DNA from 2 places in the Psychrobacillus sp. NPDC093180 genome. Region 2 is predicted to be linked to the other one. Evidence: riboswitches for the same ligand, from Rfam matches in the RefSeq annotation. Region 2 holds a riboswitch; the other holds the start of a gene.
What was found. Region 2 has a riboswitch for preQ1 ahead of queF (preQ(1) synthase). Riboswitches for the same ligand answer to the same signal wherever they lie in the genome.
Positions count from the first base shown of each region.

Region 1 (7,504 bases), on a different contig from region 2:
CTTTATATGTGTCATTTTCGATAGAGATAAGGACAATATCTCCTTCTTTTACTTCTTCATCAAGTTCTGAAATAGCGATATGCAGTCTTTTTGTTTCATTTGGATATTTTAAAAATACTGCGAGCTCTCCTTCTACTCGATCAAGTGTGTATTTATTTGAGTTCACTCATCACTACCCCTTTCTCATTTAATAATTGCGCTGTATCTCCTTCGTTTCTCCACATTTGTCTATTCGTCCATTTCAAATGTATACCGTCTTCTTTTGCTTCAGGACCGCTTGTTACATATAAAGTTTCACCCGGCTGAATAGATATATCCGGAAAGTTATATACTTGATTGCCCGCTACGGAAACCAACTGCCACCCTTCCATGTTCACTGCTGCATTTCCTTGGTTTGTAATAGCAACGATTTCTTCCCGAACATCTTTCTCTGATATGAAAAGCGGTGTTTCTGCTACTGTTTCCTTTTCAGCAGGAAATGAATCCGCCGAAACATTATAATCTCTTCCATCTGTCTCCACTACAATATTTCCTAATTCTGCTGTACTATAAATTTCTGCGTTAGCTTTTTTCAATCTCGTCACGACGATAGGAGTAGGGTGACCATACATATTATTTTCCCCATAACTTAAAATTGCTACTTCTGGTTGAACCTCACGGATAAAAGCGTCCGAACTACTTGTATCCGAACCATGATGTCCCGCTTTTAATATAGTAGATTTTAGGTCATATTTTTTTATCATGCTTTTCTCCACAGCTGCATCAGCGTCCCCAGTTAACAAGAACGACACGTCCTTATATTGGACCTTCAACACTATAGAAGCTTCATTATTTTCGTTGGCATCATCACTCGTATGCAAGACAGTTATTTCTACATCCGAATCTAAAGGAATTGTATCACCTATACTTGGTACAACAAATGGGATATTCTTGTCCAAAATAAGCTGTAGCATTTGCTCATACGTATCTGTAGTATGCTCTTTTCCTGAATCTATGAAGTTTTTAATAGAAACGGAGTTTAATACGGAGAGCAATCCGCCAATATGATCCGCATCTGGATGAGTTGCTACCACATAATCTAACTTCTCCACTCCATGTTGCCGTAAATAATTCACTACGTCCTTTCCTTTTTCTTTTTTCCCTCCGTCAATAAGCATATTCTTCCCTGTAGGAGATTGAATGAGTATAGAATCTCCTTGTCCAACATCTATAAAATGAACACTCATTTGTTTCTCAGCGTTTGTTTCTACTTTTTTTTCTTGGCTTTCATTTTGCATTTCCATCGTGCAGCCAAATGTAACGAAAATCAAAAATGCACTTATGATTGATATTATATATTTCATTTTATACCTTCCTTTTTTATAGCCTTACTATTTTATCATAGAGAAATTCATTATAGGATTTCCATTTAATAGTTGTAAAATTTCCTTGACAATTGCCCTATGCCTGTCATAAAATTATCAATTGTGATTATAAAATGTGGTTCGAGAACCTCCCACATAAAAAAACTAAGGAGAAATGAATAATGAAAACAAAAACATTAGCAATAAGTGGTATTATTGCGGCTTTGTATGTTGCTGTCTCGCTTCTAATTGCACCTTTTGCATTTGGCGCGCTACAATTTCGTATTGCTGAAATGTTCAACCACCTAATTGTCTTTAATAAAAAATACTTTTTTGGAATAGTATTAGGAGTAATCGTAACAAATTTTTTCTCACCTCTGGGCTTGTATGACTTAGCTTTTGGTGTAGCACATTCGATTATATCCTTGTCACTCACTATTTTAGCATCCAAGTTTATTAAAGGTTATCTAGGACGTATGATTTTTAATACACTCATCTTTTCATTCATGATGTTCATCATTGCATTCGAATTGAAGCTTGTCTTTATAGATATTAAAGATACCTTCCTAGAACTTTGGTTAACTGTTGCAATAGGTGAATTCGTTGTATTAGCAGTAGGTATTGCACTTATGATTGCTTTAAACAAACGATTAAATTTCAAATCATTGATTTAAATAACGTGCACCCGATTCTAACTAGAACCGGGTGCTGTTTTTATTTTTGAATCAAACCTTTCTCCACTAAGAAATCATGCGCAACGTCTTCCGCTTTTTCTCCGTCCATATCTACTTTTGCATTCATCTTTAACATATCCTCTTCGGAAATTTTCCCTGCCAGTTCATTTAATACTTTTTCGAGTTCTGGAAACTTTTCCAACGCATCTAAACGAACAACTGGTGCAGCATCATACTTAGGGAAAAATCCTAAATCATCTTGTGTTGTCTGTAATTCAAAACGTTCAATGCGCCCATCTGTTGTAAATGCCGGAATCACATCGACTTCCCCATTTTTTACAGCCTCATACATAAGATTTGGATCGAGACTTTTCGTTTCCGTGAATGTGAAGGGATAAGAATTGATTAAATCATCAAAACCGTCTCCTTGTCGTTCATAAAAAGCATGAGGCGCCCCAAAGACCATATCCCCAAACCTAGAGACCTCTACAAGATCTGAATAAGTCTTTGCGTCATAATCTTTGTCTTTCGCATATGCTAAAGTATACGTATTTTCAAATCCTAGTGGGGTTAACCAAGTTGCTTGGAATTTTTCTTCATACCCTTTTTTCACTCGCTCCAACACACTTTCGGAGCTTTCTCCAACCTCAGATTCTTCTTTTAGGACATCCTTTAAACCTGTACCTGTATATTCTACATATAAGTCTATATCGCCTTTCTCAAGAGCTGGTGTCATAATCGCCACTTCTCCAAGTCCTTCTTTATACTCCACTTGATAATCTGTATGCTCTTCAATATATTGCCCTAAAATTTGTGGCAGTATATATTGTTCTGTCCAAGGTTTTCCACCAATAACTAGTGTTTCCTCTGAATTTGTACAGGCACCCAATAAAAGAGTCGATGCAACTCCTATCGTAACGAACATTTTCTTCATACGTCATCATCTCCCAGTCTTTAATCCTTTTGGTGTTGCTTTTTTCTCAATCCACTTCAAGATAAGATCAAACAAAATGGCTAATATTGCAACAGGTAATGCCCCTGCTAAGACGAGCGCATTATTATATGATTGCAAACCTCTATAAATAACATCACCTAATCCACCTGCCCCAACAAAAGTAGCAAGTGTCGCAATACCCACCGTCAAAACGGTAGCTGTTCGAATTCCTGCCATGATGAAGGGTAAAGCTAGCGGAAACTCAATCTGACGCAACAATTGACCTGTCGTCATTCCCATTCCACGACCTGCTTCAATAATAGATTCATCGATTGTTGTAATGCCTGTATATGTATTTCGTAAAATAGGTAAAAGTGCATAAATGATTAAGGCAATCAGTGCAGTCATCGTGCCTATTCCAATGAGTGGTACTAGAAAACCAAACAACGCTAGACTAGGAATAGTTTGAAAAATAGCAGTCACTCCAATAATCGGTTCCGCAAGTTTTCGATACCTAGCTACAAAAATTCCTAGCGGTAATGCGATACCAATGCCTATCGCTAAAGCAATAAAAGATAAATAAATATGTTGTAAAAATGCTTCTTGTATTAAATCACTTCTACTGAAAAATGTGTCTAAAAATGTTTGCATTTACGACACCTCTTCCTTTGTGAGCATTGCACGTAGAAGAGTGGATTGGTTTACAAAGCCTAATTCCTTATTTCCTTTTTTTACAAGCAAGCTTTCGATTCCTTCGTTTTCTAATAAATTGATCGCTTCTTCTACTAATATGTTTGCTTCTACGATTAAATAGGAGGATTGTTCGCTTCGTTTAAATGAAGGGATTAAATCTTGTAGCTCACGCTTTCCAATTGACTTTTTTTGATTGATACGCTCAATACCTATGAAGTCTTGAACAAATTGATTGATGGGGCTCTCTATTAGTTCAGTAGGTGTGCCTGTCTGCTCAATTTGACCGTTTCTCATAATGACAATTGTATCTGCTATTTTTAATGCTTCATCCATATCATGTGTAACAAATACGATTGTTTTCTTCAGTTTTTTTTGTATATTTTTTATTTCCATTTGTAATTGCTCTCGACTAATAGGGTCTAATGCGCTAAACGGTTCATCCATCAAAACGATAGCTGGATTTCCGGCTAACGCTCTTACTACTCCTATTCGCTGCTGTTGCCCTCCGCTCAGCTCTAGTGGATATTTAGACAAGTATTCCTTCGAATCGAGGCCAACCATTTGCATTAATTCATAAACCTGTTCCGTTGTTTTTGTTTTTGTCCATCCTTTTAAATTTGGTACAAGCGATGCATTTCTTTCAACAGACATATGTGGAAACAAGCCAATTCGTTGAATAACGTAGCCAATTGTTTTTCGAAGCTCCACTGCGTCCACTGAAGAAACAGCTTTACCACCTACATATACTTCTCCGGAGGTTGGAATTTCTAGCCGATTGATCATTTTCATCAATGTTGTTTTTCCGCAACCACTTGGACCAATAAGGACCACTAACTCTTCTGCGGGAATCGTTAATGAGACATCCTTTAGAGCTTCTGTCCCATCCTCAAACACTTTCGTTACCTTGTCAAATTGGATCAACTAATCTTTCCCCCTTATTACACTATATTTAACTGTTATTATATATACCCTAAAATGTCTGTTTGAAGCATAAAAAAACCAGATTCTCAATGTTATAGAATCTGGTTTGGTTCTTATTATTTCATCCCTGTCACTTCTGCTACAATTTCATAGGATCTTAAGCGAGCTTGATGGTCATATATCGTTGAGTTTATAATGATTTCATCTGCTCCAGTTTCCTCTAAAAATGCTTGAAGCTTCTCTTTTACTTCTGTTGGATTTCCAACAATAGTCGATTTTAATTGATGGAGAATACTTTCTTTTTCAAGTGGACTCCAAATACCATCCATCGTTTCTACTGGCGGTTGTATCTGACTAGGCGTATTTCGAATAAGACTTAAAAACTGTTGTTGATGGGTTGTAGAAAGTATTTTTGCTTCTTCTGTCGTATCTGCCGCAACGACATTGACACCAACCATTGCATATGGTTTATCTAAGACTGCTGATGGCTCAAAATAATGACGATATCTTTCAAGCGCAGGCAATGTATTTTCTGGTGAAAAATGACTTGCAAATGAAAAAGGTAATCCTAACTGACCAGCTAAAGTCGCACTAAAACCACTCGACCCAAGAAGCCAAATTGGTATATCCTGTCCTTCTCCTGGAATAGCTCGTACTCTATTGTGCTTAGAATTTGCATCTAAATAACCTCGAAGCTCTTCTAATTGCTGAGGAAACTCATGTCCGCTGCTTCTAGAATCACGTCGAAGAGCCATCGCGGTTGTCTGATCCGTTCCGGGAGCTCTACCTAATCCTAAATCTATTCTACCTGGGTACATAGCTTCAAGCGTTCCAAATTGCTCTGCTATAACAAGAGGTGCATGGTTTGGCAGCATAATGCCACCCGATCCGACACGAATTTTTTCTGTGGCTGCAGCTACATATCCCATTACGACAGAGGTTGCTGAACTTGCAATACCTGGCATACTATGATGTTCCGCAAGCCATACACGATTATATCCCCACTTCTCTGCATGCTGCGCTAAATCTTTCGTATTTTGAAAGGCTTCAGCTGGAGTAGCCCCTTGAATAATGGGCGCTAAATCTAATACGGAATATTTGATTTGATCTAAGGTTTTAGTTGCACTCAATTATCTCGTCTCCTTACTTCTAATTCATCATACTGCATTAACGATAGCGTACAACGAGGTAAAAACAAAATAATTGAACTTAAAAAGAGCAGATTCATACACCTCATCCTCGTGTAAAAAATCTGCTGCTTTTTGCTTAATTCAATTTAAAATCGGAAACTACATCTTGAAGTTTCTCAGACATTTCTGCTAAAGAACGGGATGCTGCTGTCATTTCAATCATGGATGCATATTGTTCTTCCGCTGCTGCAACAACATTTTGTGTGTAATCCGTAGATTTTTCTATAACATCTTTTGTATTATTTACTTGTGTTACAAGAACTTCCGCATTACTATTTATTCCTTGAATTTCTGATGAAATAATAGATAATTTACTATTAATAGTATTTATGTCTTCGGCTATTTTTTCGAATGTTTCACCTGCGTTTGAAACGTAATTCATACCATTTTCTATTGTTATTTTTCCTTCATTAACGGTTTGAACAGTATGAGTTGTATCTATTTGAATCTCATTAATAAGCGAGGAAATATTTTTTGCTGCATTTCCTGATTCCTCTGCTAACTTTCTTACTTCATCAGCCACTACTGCAAAACCTTTACCATGTTCGCCTGCTCGAGCAGCTTCAATTGCAGCGTTCAGAGCTAGTAAATTCGTTTGCTCTGCAATGCTCGTAATTACATTAATAATTTCCCCAATTTCTTGAGATTTTCTTTCTAATACAATCATCGCTTCTGTTGTTACCGTACTTTGATTGTTAATTTGATTCATTTGTTCCACGGTTTGTTTAATCACTTCATTACCAGAAAGAGAAGTTTTAGAAGTCTCAATGGATAGGTCATTTAATTCTTTAATATTCGTTGTTATCTCTGTAATGCTAGAGGAAATTTGGGAAACAGAGTTTTTCGCTTCCTGCACTCCAAATAACTGACTTTCTTGACCAGAAGAAATTTGTTGAATAGACTCCGTGATTTCCTCTGATGCTCTACTAGTTTGTTCACTGCTGGCAGTCAGTTCTTCAGAGGTAGCTGCTACTTGCTGTGCCGACATAGATACAGATTCAATTACTTCTCTTAAATTTGTTGTCATTGTATTTATTCCATTAGCTAGATTACCTAGCTCATCTTTATTTTTAACCTTTACATGCTCAATTGCTAAGTCTTGTTGAGCAATCAAATTTACACTATCAGCGATTAATTTAATAGGGTTACCCAGATGTCTTGCGAACAATACAATGACGATTAAACCAATTATCGTACTTAAAACTAGTGTAGTCACAATAGTCATAAGTATGGAATTAATCCCCTTATTAAAATCTTCCATATATGTTCCGGCGCTTATAACCCATCCCCAATTTGGATCTACTGTATTATAGGTGATTTTTGTTGCCGCAGTTCCAGGCTGATTTGGTAAGTCCCATTTATAATAATAATAACCTCCTCCTGCTTCTGCAGTTTTGATCATATCCTGGACAATGTATTTTCCATCAATATCTTTAGTTTCCCATGCATTGGTTCCTTCTATGGTAGGATGGGCAATTTCATCTCCATTCTTTCCATAAATCACAAAGTAACCATTTGCTCCTAAGTCTACTTTGCTCGTTATGGCCCGCTTGCCATCACTTTGTAATTCACCAAGTAAATATTGCTTCACTTGTTCTTGCGCTTCTTCTAGCGTTAGATCACCGTTTTCAACTGCCTCATTTTTAGAATCAATTAGTAAAAGTGCCATTTCTACGCCATTCTTAAGTGTTTTTTCTCCTAGCTCATCCAGATTTTTTTTAGCTGAGATATAACTACTAACCCCTATTA
Region 1 covers NZ_JBIVOJ010000013.1:335-7,838, forward strand. Annotated here, with positions in the region: gene ACIP9W_RS17895 (DUF3006 domain-containing protein) at 1-166, opposite strand, end outside; gene ACIP9W_RS17900 (MBL fold metallo-hydrolase) at 153-1,343, opposite strand; PreQ1 riboswitch class I at 1,474-1,518, shown strand; gene ACIP9W_RS17905 (QueT transporter family protein) at 1,526-2,017, shown strand; gene ACIP9W_RS17910 (glycine betaine ABC transporter substrate-binding protein) at 2,058-2,951, opposite strand; gene ACIP9W_RS17915 (ABC transporter permease) at 2,958-3,602, opposite strand; gene ACIP9W_RS17920 (ABC transporter ATP-binding protein) at 3,603-4,565, opposite strand; gene ACIP9W_RS17925 (LLM class flavin-dependent oxidoreductase) at 4,682-5,695, opposite strand; gene ACIP9W_RS17930 (methyl-accepting chemotaxis protein) at 5,832-7,504, opposite strand, start outside.
Region 1: it holds a riboswitch for preQ1, as region 2 does, so the genes downstream of both, ACIP9W_RS17905 (QueT transporter family protein) here and queF (preQ(1) synthase) in region 2, are expected to answer to the same signal.

Region 2 (7,504 bases):
TGACATTTAGCTGGGATTTGCTAATGAAATCTTGATAGCCTGCATAACCAGCGCTATTTTCTTGTACATTTTGAATTCTTGCTAGTTCCGCCTGTACCTCTTCCTCCGTATCTCGGCAAACAATATAGGCAGACATTCCAAATATATCAAATGGTGCTTTGCTAAGTTGTATACGTCGTGCTCTCATGTCTTCAATTTTCTCTTGTACTTCTTCAATCGTGCCGCCATGCATAACGTATGAGTCACAGTTTTTAGCTATTGCTTGTTTTCCTGCTTCACTTTCTCCACCCGCATATAGGGGGATATGTTGATTGCGAACCGGTTTAGGTGATAAGTACGTATTTTCATATTCGTAAAATTTTCCTTTGAATGAGTGAGGTGTTTGCGTCCATAAGCCCTTTAATACCTCAAGGAATTCCTCTGTTCGAGCATAGCGCTCATCGTGAGCCGTGAAAACGCCGCCGTATTGGCGTGCTTCCTCTTCCCACCAAGCGGAGACAACATTTAGTGAAATTCTACCGCCACTAATATGGTCGATATTCGATGCTGTTTTTGCAAACAATGCTGGATTGTAAAACCCTGGACGGATGGCAGTTAATATTTCCAGCTTATCCGTAACCGCTGCAATTGCAGCGGTTGTTGACCATGCATCTAATGTAGGGGCTTCCATACCTTTAATATCATTCAAGTTTAACTCTGCAATGAGGGTCATATCATAACCTAAACTTTCCGCGTCTTGAGCCACTTTTTTCACATAATCAAATGTAGCTGGCATATTTTCATCCTCTACATTACGTAGCCAACCTCCGAAAACTGGTAACCAAAAACCGTATTTCATTTGTAAATCCACCTCTCCTTATTTGATAGAATTATTAGACTACTAGTTATAAAAAGATACTACCACATAAAATACACTTCAACAATGTAATCCGTCAAAACAGAGTGATTTAGTTTGTATTTTAGTGTATGACTGGCCACAAATATTTATAGATGATTGTGTAATGATTAGCAATTGTCTAGAAATGGATTGTAATATTAAATCAAATATTATACATTAAAACATATTAAAAGCAGTTCCTGTGTGAGAAATGATTTCGAATTGTATATCACAAAGGGGCGTAAACGGTGGAGGAATTTAAATGTATAGTTTTAAGAATGATTATGCAGAAGGAGCACATGTTAGAATCTTACAGGCTTTAATAGATTCGAATTATGTACAAGAAGAAGGTTATGGAAGTGATAGTTTTACGCAAAGAGCAATCGAGCTTTTGAAGGAGAAACTAGGAAGACAAGACGTGGACATACACCTATTATCAGGTGGAACCCAAACAAACTTAACGGCAATTTCCGCTTTTCTTCGACCTCATGAAGCGGCAATCGCTGCTAGTACAGGTCATATTTTTACACATGAAACAGGTGCGATTGAAGCTACTGGACATAAAGTCATATCGGTAGAAACGGTAGATGGAAAATTGAATCCCTCTCTTATAAAAGAAGTTCTCGACCAACATATAGATGAACATATGGTAAAACCAAAGTTAGTTTATCTTTCAAATTCAACAGAAATTGGCTCTATCTATACGAAAGACGAACTGATAGATTTAAGAGATTTTTGTAAAGAACGTAATCTTATATTGTATATGGATGGGGCAAGACTAGGTTCAGCGCTATGTTCTAATGATAATGACTTAAAGCTGAGTGACATTCCTGCACTAGTGGATGCTTTCTACATTGGTGGGACTAAGAATGGTGCGCTTTTAGGAGAGGCAATGGTCATTTGTTTTGATTCTTTAAAAGAAGATTTTCGTTTTCATTTAAAGCAAAAAGGGGCACTCCTAGCAAAAGGAAGGCTTTTAGGTATTCAATTTTATGAACTGTTTCGGGATGATTTGTTTTTTGAATTGGCCCAGCATGCCAATAAAATGGCAACCATTCTTAGAGAAGAATGTAGTAAAGCTCATTTTTCATTTTTGACCTATTCTCCATCGAATCAGATCTTTCCAATATTACCGAATTCACTTATCGCGGAGCTTCAAAAAAAATACGCATTTATTGTATGGGAAAAGGTTGATTCTACCCATTCCGCCATTCGATTAGTAACATCATGGGCAACAAAAGAAGAAGAGGTAAGAGCTTTTGTGGAAGATATTAATATCCCTGTGCCGGAAACAATGTAGAATTGTTTCTGGCACAGGGACATTTTTTTAAATCTCTTCCAATATTCCTTTTACTAATCCTACAAATTTAACTTTTACCTGACTAGCAACTTCAATTACTTCCTCATGGTTTAATGGTTGGTCTAATATTCCACATGCCATATTCGTTAAGCAAGAGATACCGAGCACTTTCATTCCACCATGAGTAGCTACAATTGCTTCTGGTACTGTAGACATTCCAACAGCGTCTGCTCCTAATGTACGGATCATTCGAATTTCTGCTGGAGTTTCGTAAGTAGGTCCGCTCCACCACGCATACACTCCTTGTTGTAATGGTATATTTTGTTCGTTCGCTACTTTAGTGGCAACACTACGAAGTTCCTTACTATATACGTCTGATAAATCAGGGAATCGAGTTCCTAATTCGTCGTTGTTTGGTCCAATTAATGGGTTAGCTCCTGTTAAATTGATATGGTCTGTGATTAACATTAAGTCTCCAGGATTAAAGCTTGTATTTACTGCACCGCAAGCATTTGTAATGACCACATTTTCAATACCTAATGCCTTCATCACACGTACTGGGAAGGTTACTTCATCCATAGTAAATCCTTCATAATAGTGAAAGCGACCTTTCATCGCAACTACAATCTTCCCATTTAATTCCCCAATAACAAGCTCGTTCGCATGACCAATTGCTTCTGATTTTGCAAAGTGTGGAATTTCGCTATAAGGAATTTTAACAGCGTTTTGTATGTCATCGGCAAGGCTACCTAGCCCGGAGCCTAAAATAAGTCCAATCACTGGACGGTGGTCTGTCTTGCTCATAATGAAATCTCTAGTTTCTGTAATATCTTGAATGTTATGCATGTGTAAATCCTCCTTGGAATGACGAGTAAAAAAACAATATAAATGTAGTATACACCTAAATTATATAGTTCATAAAAAAATTGTAGAGAGCAAATTATCAAAAATAACCCATCCTTGAGTTGGCAGCTCAGATGGGTGAAACCTTTTTGCTAGCCAATACCATAGAGGGAACCGCTTTTTCTATTTGACAGCTTGAACTTAGCCCATTAATTGATCATTTTTATTTTACTCTGTTGTTACTGTGGTTTGTATTTCAAGAAATCTTTCCTTGAGAAAGAAATTAACCAGAATCTAAAATAATTTAGATTCTTTTAGAATGCTTATTTGACGTTTTAGAAAGTATTCTATATCATATACAAGTACCCGAACTTAATCGGGAGAGGTTCATAGCTGATACCCTCTATAAAAAACTATGGATACATGACGTTTCGCCATGTCCATATTTGGGCATGGCTTTTTTGTTTTTATCCTATATGTTTGCGATAGACTGGTTAAAGGTACCTCTTTAGAAATTATGTTATTTGGAGGTTTTTATTATGTCTGGCAGAAGCCAAGAAGAAGGTTTAAAGGATTTGACATTGTTAGGGAATCAGGGGACTCAATATTCATTTGAGTATGCACCAGAAGTATTGGAGTCAGTAGATAGTCTTCATTCCAATCGTGATTATTTCGTAAAATTTAATTGTCCAGAGTTTACTAGTTTATGTCCAATTACACAACAGCCTGACTTTGCGACAATGTACATCTCGTACATACCGGATAAAAAGATTGTAGAAAGCAAATCGCTAAAATTATATTTATTTAGTTTTAGAAATCATGGAGATTTCCATGAAGACTGTGTCAACATTATAATGAATGATTTAATTAAATTACTGGATCCAAGGTATATTGAGGTTTGGGGAAAATTCACCCCACGTGGAGGAATTTCCATTGATCCTTGGTGTAACTATGGTAGACCAGGTTCTAAATATGAAGAGATGGCAGATTATCGTTTGATGAACCATGATCTTTACCCAGAAAAAATAGATAATCGATAAATTGAATAGTCCGCATTATGAAGGAAGAGGTTATTAGCTACCCTCTTAAAAAAACTAAGAAGAAAACGGCATTCTTTTTAGGGTGCCGTTTTTTCGTTATAAGGGAGTTTTACAGGTGAAGCAGGAAAAAGCAATCATTGTATTTAGTGGAGGTCAAGACAGCACAACTTGTCTGTTTTGGGCAAAAGAACGTTTTAGAGAAATAGAGGCATTAACTTTTGATTACGGGCAAAGGCATCGTCTTGAAATTGAGTGTGCGAAAGCAATAACAGAGGAGCTTGGTATCAAGCATCATATTCTGGATATGTCTCTTTTAAATCAGCTTGCCCCAAATGCTTTAACCCGTGATGACATAGAGGTAGAAGACGGTGAAGAAGGTGGATTGCCATCGACTTTTGTACCTGGTCGGAATATGCTGTTCCTTTCCTTTGCAGGGGTTTTAGCGAGCCAAGTCGGAGCCAAGCATATCGTGACTGGGGTATGTGAAACGGATTTTAGCGGATATCCTGATTGCCGTGATGTTTTCGTTAAATCTTTGAATGTAACGCTAAATTTAGCGATGGACGATACTTTTGTGGTGGATACACCGCTCATGTGGCTGAACAAGGCACAAACATGGGAGCTTGCGGATGAGCTTGGAGCGCTTGAATTTGTTCGAGAAAAAACGTTGACCTGCTATAACGGTGTAATGGCGGATGGCTGTGGGGAATGCCCAGCTTGTAAGCTACGACAAAGAGGGCTTGATGAGTATTTAAGCTCCAAAAAGGAGTCTTAAGGCATGACTGGTTTTAGAATTGTCGATAAGCTCCAAAAGATAGAGGAAGATATCCAAAGCAGTCAATTAAAGTATCATGCCAAGCGAGTTTTAGTGAGCAAGGAATTCACTTTTGATGCTGCTCATCATTTACATAACTATGAAGGAAAATGTAAAAATTTGCACGGTCATACGTATCGGGCAGTATTAGGGGTGAGTGGATATACCGATGAACGAGGTCTGATGATAGATTTTGGCGATTTAAAAGAAATATGGAAACAAAAAATAGAGATTTATTTGGATCATCGTTATTTAAACGAAACACTTCCACCGATGAATACGACTGCTGAAAACATTGCTGTTTGGATCTATGAGAAGTTAAGCGAAGCATTGATTGAGGACCAACGATATACCGGGGCCAGAGTAGAATTTATCAGGCTGTATGAAACTCCGACAAGCTACGCAGAAGCAAGACGGGAGTGGATGGAAGTTGAGTAAAGTACCTGTTATGGAGATTTTTGGACCGACGATTCAAGGGGAGGGAATGGTGGTAGGGCAAAAGACAATGTTTGTTCGGACTGCTGGCTGTGACTATTCCTGTTCCTGGTGTGATTCATCTTTCACATGGGATGGCAGCGGGAAGCATCTAATTGTCCAAATGACCGCAGAGGAAATTTGGGCTGAGTTGAAACGTCTTGGAGGAGATGGTTTTTCTTTTGTCACCATTTCAGGTGGAAATCCAGTACTCCTTCGAAATTTGGAGGCACTTATTGTTCTTTTAAAAGCAAACAATATAAAAATTGGTGTAGAGACGCAAGGGAGTAAGTGGCAGGAGTGGCTGTATGAAATCGATGAACTAACGATTTCACCAAAGCCTCCGAGTTCCGGAATGACCACAGACTTTTCTGTTCTATCTTCTATCATCGAAAAGCTTAACAATAGAAATAGCGAGCAGCATATTTCCCTCAAAATAGTCATTTTCAATCAAGAGGATTATGAATATGCCAAGCAAGTCCATCTTCGATATCCAGCGATTCCTTTTTACTTCCAAGTGGGTAATGATGATATTACAACGACTGACAACCCACGTCTAGTCAACCATTTACTAATGAAGTACGAAGAATTAATTGACCAGGTGATTGCGGATGAGGAATTAAGAGATGTTAAAGTACTACCACAGCTGCACGCACTTGTTTGGGGAAATAAAAGAGGCGTATAAGCTACAAAAAATTACTTGAGGAGTAACATCATGAGAATCTTATTTTATTTAATATCTATCGTCACTGCTAATGTGGTAACGGCAGCATTTGCACCATTACAGTTAGGCGTGTTTATCGTCCCAATGGGAACGCTTTTAATCGGAGCGACATTCATTTTCCGAGATCTTGTTCAAAATAAATACGGTAGAGCAAAAACGTATTTATTTATTATTGTTGCTTTAGGCTTGTCTGCATTAGTGTCATTCATGCTTGGAGACACATTATTAATCGTGGTAGCATCCGCACTGTCGTTTGTTATCGCTGAAACAGCGGATACAGAGATCTATACGAGGTTAAAGCTGCCAATGGCTTGGCGTGTGTTTTATAGTGGAATTGTTGGAGGATTTTTAGATTCTGTGATCTTCGTCATCATTGGCTTAAGCCCACTTGGAGCTAATTTTCTTCCATGGGAAGCGGTGCCATTTGCTATTTTAGGTCAGGTTATCGTGAAAACAATTATTCAAATGTTTGGTGCATTGATATTGAATCAAGTGTATGTGAGTAGAAGAAAGCAGCTTGTTTCGGAATAAATCGAATTACTAAAGAAAAATAGCCCTCCAATCAATCGAGTGTTTTCGATAGAGTGGAGGGCTTGCCTATTATACGTGAAATTATTTAGAAAAATAACCTGTAAATATCTTATAAGAAAGAAGCGCACCAATTAGAATAAAGGCTCTTTTTAAATTTTTTCCGGAAATCCGTTTTTCTTTATCTTTATTTTTATTTTTATCATATTCGTTATTTGCTGCAAGCATCGCTGCAAGTAAAATAATGACAGGGGGCATCGTTATCATCATAAACGGTTTGATAGTAGCAGATAAGAAGGGAACCATCATATCTTTTTCATCTAGATAGAAATAAGTAAAAATGGCTATAGCTGATGCACTACCTAAACTAATCACTAGCCATTTAGCAGTTGAGTATTTCAAAGTTAACCCCTCCCTTATAAGTTATTCATATCTTTTGTAGGTATGAAACACTAGTCAGGACATTAAGCTCCAAATCTCTTCCGATATCCACACTTCCTGCACATTTCTTCTACAGCTTCTCTTCTAGAAAAGCCATCATACAAATTATTAGCTCTTTCGCCTTCAATAATTTCTGAGAAAGGTTTATCGTTTATGTTACCGAGATCAATGACACCTTCTCCGTCTAAACAGCAAGGTACGACCGTACCATCTACAAGAATGGCTGCTTGGCTACGAAGGGCATGACAAAAACCTTTACCGTCATCTTCAGGGGCAAGTAGACTTGGCCATTGGAATTCATGGTCTTGGTTAATATAAATGCGATCTGCAATTTTAACTCCGCTACCAGGTACTACTTTTTCTTCGATTTTGTAATCTAAGTTGAATTCTTTTTCTAGTATTTCTAATGTTTCTTGGTTTTTTCTCTTTTGTTCATCTGTTGCATGAAGCGGGTCTAAATTCC
Region 2 covers NZ_JBIVOJ010000009.1:4,590-12,093, reverse strand. Annotated here, with positions in the region: gene ACIP9W_RS14185 (LLM class flavin-dependent oxidoreductase) at 1-838, opposite strand, end outside; gene ACIP9W_RS14180 (threonine aldolase family protein) at 1,140-2,177, shown strand; gene ACIP9W_RS14175 (purine-nucleoside phosphorylase) at 2,205-3,023, opposite strand; PreQ1 riboswitch class I at 3,397-3,443, shown strand; gene queF (preQ(1) synthase) at 3,560-4,060, shown strand; gene queC (7-cyano-7-deazaguanine synthase QueC) at 4,176-4,835, shown strand; gene queD (6-carboxytetrahydropterin synthase QueD) at 4,839-5,312, shown strand; gene queE (7-carboxy-7-deazaguanine synthase QueE) at 5,305-6,033, shown strand; gene ACIP9W_RS14150 (VUT family protein) at 6,064-6,603, shown strand; gene ACIP9W_RS14145 (hypothetical protein) at 6,685-7,002, opposite strand; gene ACIP9W_RS14140 (radical SAM/SPASM domain-containing protein) at 7,065-7,504, opposite strand, start outside.